DNA from 4 places in the Stutzerimonas sp. LR2 genome. Region 2 is predicted to be linked to each of the others. Evidence: predicted binding sites of a transcription regulator. Region 2 holds the regulator's gene; each other region holds the start of a gene.
The links. The regulator FliA, encoded in region 2, starts transcription of late flagellar genes. The targets are predictions, from matches to a motif close to CTAAAGTTTNNNNNNNNNNNGCCGNTAA.

Region 1 (2,201 bases), on a different contig from region 2:
GCGTTTCGTGATCGGCTCCGACGTAGTGGGCCATTTCGAGAATCTGGCCACAGGCATGAATGCGTTTGCCCCTTTTCTCGATGCCTTGCCCGAAGCGGTGGCGCGGGGTGTGGCGCGTGACAACTTCCTCGCGTTGTTGCCGCAAAAACGCCAGGACGAGCTGCGCTGAGCGTCATGAGGCTGTAATCGCGACGTCATAACCTGCCGGCTCCTCACATTGGAAGGAGCAGGTCATGTCGTTCACTCGTTGGTCGTTGGTTGCCACGTTGTTGGTGGTAGGTATTCCTGCGCAGGCGCAGGTTGAAGTGGTGGGGCCGGTGGAGTACGGCATCTTCGAAACGTCCAAGGACGACTTCCAGCCGGGCGAGCGTGTGCTGAGCCGCCGCGACCAGCCGATTCGTCAGACCATTGAGGTGCCAGCCAAGCTCGGCAGCAAGTTCGGGTTGCGCTATCGCCTCTCCGGCAAGCGTGAGGGGGATACACCGCTGACTCTGCTGTACCTGACGCCGGGCGTGGTGACGCCTGATGGCAAGCGTCATGACAAATTCGAGGTGGTGCAGAGCCTGGTGCCCGATGCCGAAACCGACGTGATGGCCTTCGAGTTTACCGAGGTGCACGAGGTGGTGCCGGGCGAGTGGCGGCTGATGGTCTTTCAGGGTGACCGGAAATTGGCCGAACGGACGTTTCAAGTCCGCTCGAGATGATGGCGATATCGCTTGGACGTAGTGGCCTTCAAAACCGTCAGTCGCCCTAACCATTAATTTGACGTCAAAAATTCAAGAGTGCGGTTCTGTCTCCGATAAATGAAGCAGGTCACGGTTTGTGACGTCGTTTCAATTCATGGAGAAAGTAGCCCCATGTCCATCCGCAATCTCACAATCGGCAAACGTTCCGCCCTCGGCTTCGGTTTGATCGGATTACTGGTTCTGTTCCTCGGCCTGTTCGCGTTGAACCAGATGGCAAATATGCGCAAGGAAAGCAGGGAGGTCGACGAGAACTGGCTGCCGAGCATCATGGCCATCAGCGAGCTCAACATGACGGTGATGCGTATTCGGGCGCTCACCCTGCGCATGACCGTCGCCGAAGACGTGCAGGTCGTGCAGAGCACTGCTCAACGCTTGGCACAGCTGCGCGGGGAGGTAGCGGAGCGCGATGCACAGTACGTCAAGCTGTTGACGACGGCGGAAGAAAAGTCCGCGTATCAGCGGTTCAAGCAGGCCTTCGACCAGTACCTGCCGTTGCAGCAGCGCATCGTCGACCAAGTACAGCGGGGCGAACATGATCAGGCTATCGCGATCATCAACGGCGCGATCAATGAACATGCCGATAACGTCACGGCCGCGTTGAACGAGCTGCAGCGGATAAACAATGAAGAGGCGGGGCAGGCAGCTGAGCGGGCGTCCATTCAGTACGACACCGGTTTCGGTTGGGTTGTGGCCACGCTGATCTTTGCCGCCGTGGTTACGGTCATGCTCGCCTGGATGTTCACCCGTAGCGTCGTGGGCCCGCTGGGACAAGCGGTTTCGGTTGCCGAGCGTATTGCCAATGGCGACCTGACCGGCGATTTCGCGGTGAATGGCAACGATGAGCCAGCTCGTTTGCTGGCATCGCTCAAGACCATGCAAAACAATCTGCGGGGCACCATCCAGGGCATCGCCGAGTCGTCCAATCAGCTCGCTTCGGCGGCTGAGGAGCTCAACGCCGTTACCGAAGATTCGACGCGTGGCCTGCATCAGCAGAACCATGAAATCGAACAGGCCGCAGCAGCTGTCAATCAGATGACCGCGGCAGTGGATGAAGTGGCGCGTAACGCGGTGGCTACCTCCGAAGCCTCGCAGGAGTCGAACGACACGGCGCAGCGCGGGCGCAAGCAGGTTCTGCAGACGGTGGAATCGATCAACCTGCTGGCCAGCGACGTGACCAACACCGCTGGCGAAGTGGAGCATCTCGCCGGACAGGTGCGCGACATCAGCAAGGTGCTGGAGGTGATTCGTTCCATTGCCGAACAAACCAATCTGCTGGCATTGAATGCGGCGATCGAGGCCGCGCGCGCCGGCGACGCCGGGCGTGGTTTTGCGGTGGTCGCGGACGAAGTGCGCGCCCTGGCGCATCGCACTCAGCAGTCCACAGCCGAAATCGAACAGATGATCGGCAGCGTGCACCAGGGTACCGACAAGGCGGTAAGTGCCATGCATGTCAGT
Region 2 (2,201 bases):
CCTACCTCGCGGACGGCCCGCGCATTCCGGACGACCTGCATCTGCCGCGTAGCCATCAGCTGGTGAGCCGTGCGGTGAGTTTGCAATCCGGCGAGGAACCGAGCGAGGAAACCATGGCCGATATGTTCGCCGGGTTGTACAACGGTTCGTCACGGCGGGCTGGATGATGTGGCGACAGCGGTACCAGAATGAATCAGATGCGTGCCCTGCGTGCGCATCGCCGGCCGAAAGGCCCCAGCAAGATATAGGCGTGTGAACATGGGTATGCATCCCGTACAGGTGATTGCGGTGACCGGCGGCAAGGGTGGCGTCGGCAAGACCAACGTGTCGGTCAATCTGGCGCTGGCCCTGGCCGATCTCGGTCGGCGCGTGGTGCTGCTCGACGCCGACCTCGGCTTGGCCAACGTCGACGTGCTGCTGGGTCTGACCAGCAAGCGCACCCTGGCCGACGTAATTGCCGGCGAGTGCGATCTGCGTGACGTGCTCATCCAGGGGCCAGGTGGCATTCGCATCGTGCCGGCAGCGTCCGGTACCCAGAGCATGGTGCAACTGTCGTCCCTGCAGCACGCAGGGCTGATCCAGGCATTCAGCGAGATGGGCGACGAGATCGACGTGCTGATCATCGACACCGCGGCCGGTATCGGCGACTCGGTAGTCAGCTTCGTGCGCGCCGCGCAGGAGGTGCTGCTGGTGGTCACCGACGAGCCGACATCGATCACGGACGCCTACGCGCTGATCAAGCTGCTCAATCGTGACTACGGCATCAGCCGCTTCCGCGTGTTGGCCAACATGGCCCATGCGCCGCAAGAAGGTCGCAACCTGTTCGCCAAACTGACTAAGGTTACCGAACGGTTTCTCGATGTGGCGCTGCAGTACGTTGGCGCCGTGCCTTACGACGAGGCCGTGCGCAAGGCGGTACAGAAACAGCGTGCGGTCTACGAGGCCTATCCGCGCTCGAAATGCGCGCTGGCCTTCAAGGCCATCGCACAGAAGATCGATACCTGGCCGTTGCCCGCAACACCGCGCGGCCATCTCGAATTCTTCGTGGAGCGCCTCATCAGTCCCGCTTCTCAAAGTCACGAATGACAGGTGCCGGATCCGCTATGTATTACAGCAAGGCTCAGGCAAAGGATGCGCAGTACCGCCTGATCGATCAGTACGCCCCGTTGGTCAAGCGAATCGCTTACCACCTGTTGGCGCGCCTGCCTGCCAGTGTGCAGGTGGACGATCTGATCCAGGCTGGAATGATCGGACTGCTGGAAGCAGCGAAGAAATACGACGCCGGCAAAGGTGCCAGTTTCGAAACCTACGCCGGTATCCGCATCCGCGGCACCATGCTCGACGAAGTGCGCAAGGGAGACTGGGCGCCGCGCTCGGTGCACCGCAACTCGCGCATGGTCAGCGAGGCGATCCGCGCCATCGAGGCGAAAACCGGGCGTGACGCTAAAGATCACGAGGTTGCGGCCGAACTTAAGCTTAGCCTCGACGAGTATTACGCCATTCTCGGCGACACGCTGGGCAGCCGCCTCTTCAGCTTTGACGATCTGCTGCAGGAAGGCGAGCACGGCGAACTGCAGGAAGACGCGAGCAGCACCCATCCGGAACCGTTTCGCGATCTGGAGGACGAGCGTTTCCAGCAGGCGCTGGCCGATGCCATCGGTAATCTGCCCGAACGCGAGAAGCTGGTGCTGTCGCTGTATTACGACGAAGAGTTGAACTTGAAGGAAATTGGTCAGGTGCTGGGAGTCAGCGAGTCGCGTGTGAGCCAGTTGCATAGCCAGTGTGCTGCGCGCTTGCGTGCACGCCTCGGCGAATGGCGCGCCAATTGACAATTGTTTGCGGTATGACGTGCTCGGTTTGCTGAGGCATTTTGGGACTTACGGAGGTCGACTTGGACAAGAACATGAAAATCCTCATCGTCGATGACTTCTCGACGATGAGACGAATCATCAAGAACCTCTTGCGTGATCTGGGGTTCACCAACACCGCCGAGGCGGACGACGGCACCACCGCACTGCCGATGCTGAAAAGCGGCAGCTTCGATTTCCTGGTCACCGACTGGAACATGCCGGGCATGAGCGGTATCGATCTGCTGCGCACAGTGCGCGCGGACGAGCGCCTCAAGCATCTGCCGGTACTGATGGTGACCGCCGAGGCGAAGCGCGATCAGATCATCGAAGCGGCCCAGGCCGGGGTCAATG
Region 3 (2,201 bases), on a different contig from region 2:
GACTACGATGAGACCATTCGCCCGGAAACCACCCTCGAGGGTCTGGCCGAGCTCAAGCCGGCGTTCAACCCGAAGGGCGGCACCGTGACCGCTGGTACCTCCTCGCAGATCACCGACGGTGCGTCCTGCATGATCGTCATGTCGGCCCAACGCGCCAAGGACCTCGGCTTGCAGCCGATGGCCGTGGTTCGTGCCATGGCACTGGCGGGCGTGGACCCGGCGATCATGGGTTACGGCCCGGTTCCGTCGACCCAGAAGGCCCTCAAGCGTGCCGGTCTGACCATGGACGACATCAGCCACGTCGAGCTGAACGAAGCCTTCGCCGCACAGGCCCTGCCGGTGCTCAAGGACCTCAAGTTGCTCGACAAGATGGAAGAGAAGGTCAACCTGCACGGCGGTGCCATCGCCCTGGGTCACCCGTTCGGCTGCTCCGGTGCGCGTATCTCCGGCACCCTGCTGAACGTGATGAAGCAGAACAACGGTACGCTCGGTGTCGCCACCATGTGTATCGGTCTGGGCCAGGGGATCAGTACGGTCTTCGAACGCGTCTAACAGACAGATGCAAATGACTGCGCTAGGCTGACAGCCAATCTCGCGACTGAGCGGGAATATGATTGTCAGCCGGTGCATGGAAGCCGGGGCCTGGTGCCCCGGTTTTTCTTTTTTGTATTTGTGTGGAGGTAGGCATGCAGTTGCAGCCGGGGCGTTATCGCCATTACAAGGGGCCGGAGTATCGCGTATTCGCCGTGGCCCGGCACTCCGAGACGGAGGAGCTGGTGGTGTTCTACCAGGCGCTGTATGGCGAGCGCGGACTCTGGGTGCGGCCACTGTCGATGTTTACCGAGACGGTCGAGGTCAACGGTGAAACGGTGCCGAGGTTCGCGCTGATCGAAGCCGAGCCCAGCGTTTTTCGGGATTGAGCTGGCACAGGGCTACCAGTGCCGCGCTTGACCTCAGCTCCATCGCCACTATATATAGCGGTGCTTTTTAGACAGAGCGCTAACCCCGGCGTCCGGTTCATGGCCTCGAATCGTCGCTCTGGTCCGCGCCAGGCCGAGCCGAGCAGGAATATCCTGCAGAGCCGCCCCGTTCGCAAAACGCGCACGAACGTTCGCTGATGCCTTGCCGATTACCGACGGCACGGGTATTCAAACTGCCGGAGGCGCCGCCTCTGTTCACCTCTAGATTCAGGAACTCTCCTCTCCATGGGTAAATCGCTGGTCATCGTGGAATCACCGGCCAAGGCCAAGACAATCAACAAGTATTTGGGCAACCAGTACGTGGTGAAGTCGAGTATCGGCCACATCCGCGACCTTCCCACCAGCGGCTCGGCCAACAAGGAGCCGGTCAAGCGCGGCAAGGCTGCGGCGGCCGAAGCGCCTGCGCTGTCGCCCAAGGAGAAGGCCAAGCGTCAACTGATCGCGCGCATGGGCGTCGATCCGGAACATGGCTGGAAGGCCAAGTACGAGATCCTGCCCGGCAAGGAAAAGGTCATCGAGGAGCTGCGCCGCCTGGCCAAGGAAGCCGACACCATCTATCTCGCGACCGACTTGGATAGAGAAGGGGAGGCCATCGCCTGGCACCTGCGTGAATCCATCGGTGGCGATGACAGCCGTTACAAGCGCGTGGTGTTCAACGAGATCACCAAGAAGGCGATTCAGGAGGCCTTTTCCCAACCGGGCGAGCTCGATCTGAATCGCGTCAACGCCCAGCAGGCGCGGCGCTTCCTCGATCGGGTGGTTGGCTACATGGTTTCGCCGCTGCTCTGGGCGAAGATCGCCCGCGGCCTGTCTGCCGGTCGCGTGCAGTCGGTGGCGGTGAAACTGGTGGTCGAGCGCGAGCGCGAGATCCGCGCCTTCGTCCCGGAAGAATACTGGGAAGTTCATGCCGACCTGGCGACTGCCCAGCAGGCCAAGGTGCGCTTCGAAGTCGCCCGCGAGAAGGGCGAGGCGTTCAAGCCGCTGAACGAGGCGCAGGCCAATGCTGCGCTGGAGAAGCTCAAGGGCGCCAGCTACAGCGTGACCAAGCGTGAGGACAAGCCGACCAGCAGCAAGCCTTCGGCGCCCTTCATCACCTCGACCCTGCAGCAGGCGGCGAGCAATCGCCTCGGCTTCGGCGTGAAGAAGACCATGATGATGGCCCAGCGCTTGTACGAAGCCGGTTACATCACCTACATGCGTACCGACTCGACCAACCTGTCG
Region 4 (2,201 bases), on a different contig from region 2:
TGGTGATGGACGAACCAACCAACCACCTGGACATGGAATCCATCGAGGCGCTGAACCTGGCGCTGGAGAACTATCCGGGCACGCTGATCTTCGTCAGCCATGACCGCGAATTCGTCAGCTCCCTGGCCACACGCATCATCGAACTGTCGGAAAACGGCGTCACCGATTTCAGCGGCAGCTACGACGACTACCTGCGCAGCCAGGGCGTACAGGTCTGACCGTCGAATCAGCCCCCCCAAAAAAAAGCCCCGCACTAGCGGGGCTTTTCATTTCGTTGATGCTCTAGCCGACAGCCGTGCTCCAGTCGATCATGCCCAGCTGCCAGGTCGCCAGGATCAGCAACCCGAAACCGATCCGGTACCAGGCAAACGCGGCATAGCTGTGGTTGCCGATGAATTTCAGCAGTGCCCGCACGGCCAGCATGGCGAAGATGAACGAAGTGACGAAGCCGATGGCGAACACGGCAAAGTCACCCGGCTGGAACAGATCGCGGTACTTGTAGCCGGAGTAGACCGCAGCACCGACCATGGTGGGCATTGCCAGAAAGAACGAGAACTCGGTGGCGGCCTTGCGCGACAGGCCGAACAGCAGCCCGCCGATGATGGTCGAGCCCGACCGCGAGGTGCCCGGCACCAGCGCCAGACACTGAGCGAAACCGACCTTCAAGGCCAGCGTCCAGGTCATGTCATCGACTGTCTCAGCGCGGATCGCGTGATCACGACGCTCGGCCCAAAGCATGACGATGCCTCCGATGACCAGCGCGGCGGCCACGGTGATCGGGTTGAACAGGTATTCGTGAATCAGATCGGCAAAGGCCACGCCGAGCACCACGGCCGGCATGAAGGCAATCAGCAGGTTGACGGTGAACTTCTGTGCCTGACGCTCCTTGGGCAGGCCGACCACCACGTCGATGATCTTGCGCCGATATTCCCAGATCACCGCGAGGATCGCGCCCAGCTGGATGATGATATTGAAGGCCAGCGCGCGTTCGCCGCCGAAGCCGATCAGATCCGCCACGATGATCTGGTGACCGGTGCTGGAGACCGGAAGAAATTCGGTAATCCCCTCGACGACACCCAAGATCAGCGCCTGAATCGCAACCCAAAGATCCATCTATTCCCCTACAGCGATGCAGTCCATCGCGACTCAATGCAACCAAGGTATATGTCAGAAAGCCATCTGGCCGGCTGTTCTGACTCGTCCGGGAGAATTAAATTCCTCGACGGACGACAAAAGGGGGCTCATTTTTAGCCACGCGCGGCCGAAAAGCTACTCAGAGTGCCGCGGCACGACCGCTATGAGAGGTCGGAGCGATGCGCTAGCACCGACCCGTCAGATACAACGATAAGAAAGAAACCTCAGGAGCCTATTCATGAATCTGCTGCGCAATGTCCCCATCAGCAAGCGCCTCTGGCTGATCCCCGTGGTCGCCGTGGTCATGCTGTTCATTCTCGGCATGCTGATGATTCAGCAAGTCCGCTCCGACCTGTACCGCGGCAAGCAGGAAGCGACCCGCAATGTCGTGGAAGCAGCCGCCGGTGTGTTCGAGCACTACCACAAGCTCGAAACCAGCGGAGCCATGACCACGGCCGACGCTCAGCAGGCCGCCATCGAGCAGATTCGCCTGCTCCGCTACGACGGTCAGGACTACTTCTGGATCAACGATCTCGGCCCGAAGATGATCATGCATCCGATGCAGCCGAAGCTCGACGGTCAGGATCTGTCGAAGATCAAGGACCCGGAAGGCAAGGAGCTGTTCAACGAGATGGTCGCCATTGCCCGGCGTGACGGCGCCGGACTGGTTGACTACATGTGGGCCAAGCCCGGTGAAGAGAACCCGGTTCCGAAGATCTCCTACGTGCAGCTGTTCAAACCCTGGGGCTGGATCATCGGTTCCGGCATCTATGTGGACGACGTCGAGCAGGAGTTCTGGAACTACCTGACGCGCTTCTCGCTGATCGGCCTGCTGATCTCGGCAATCATGGCGGTTCTGGTCGCCATCCTGATTCGCAGCATCGTCCGACCGCTGCGCCATACCATGGCGGCCATGGCCAATATTGCCAGCGGCGAAGCCGACCTGACCCGCACGCTGGACGTCTCCGGCAACGATGAGCTGACCACCCTGGGGCGCGACTTCAATCGCTTCACCCAGAAGCTGCGCACCGTCGTCGGCCAGCTGTTCGAGACTTCCGGCGCGCTGG

Region 1: ACVRRC_RS16780 (methyl-accepting chemotaxis protein) is a predicted target of FliA. The motif match lies at 776-803, and genes of this name have one in related genera.
Region 3: topA (type I DNA topoisomerase) is a predicted target of FliA. The motif match lies at 1,105-1,132, and genes of this name have one in related genera.
Region 4: ACVRRC_RS15035 (methyl-accepting chemotaxis protein) is a predicted target of FliA. The motif match lies at 1,241-1,268, and genes of this name have one in related genera.

The regions. Positions count from the first base shown of each region.
Region 1 is NZ_JBVTRR010000004.1:522,260-524,460, reverse strand. Features, by position in the region: gene ACVRRC_RS16790 (amidohydrolase family protein) at 1-169, shown strand, start outside; gene ACVRRC_RS16785 (DUF3859 domain-containing protein) at 234-704, shown strand; gene ACVRRC_RS16780 (methyl-accepting chemotaxis protein) at 858-2,201, shown strand, end outside.
Region 2 is NZ_JBVTRR010000002.1:468,197-470,397, forward strand. Features, by position in the region: gene flhF (flagellar biosynthesis protein FlhF) at 1-167, shown strand, start outside; gene fleN (flagellar synthesis regulator FleN) at 259-1,086, shown strand; gene fliA (RNA polymerase sigma factor FliA) at 1,104-1,829, shown strand; gene ACVRRC_RS08700 (chemotaxis response regulator CheY) at 1,904-2,201, shown strand, end outside.
Region 3 is NZ_JBVTRR010000007.1:44,230-46,430, forward strand. Features, by position in the region: gene fadA (acetyl-CoA C-acyltransferase FadA) at 1-552, shown strand, start outside; gene ACVRRC_RS20995 (DUF1653 domain-containing protein) at 687-920, shown strand; gene topA (type I DNA topoisomerase) at 1,206-2,201, shown strand, end outside.
Region 4 is NZ_JBVTRR010000004.1:113,064-115,264, reverse strand. Features, by position in the region: gene ACVRRC_RS15045 (ABC-F family ATPase) at 1-218, shown strand, start outside; gene ACVRRC_RS15040 (undecaprenyl-diphosphate phosphatase) at 283-1,113, opposite strand; gene ACVRRC_RS15035 (methyl-accepting chemotaxis protein) at 1,373-2,201, shown strand, end outside.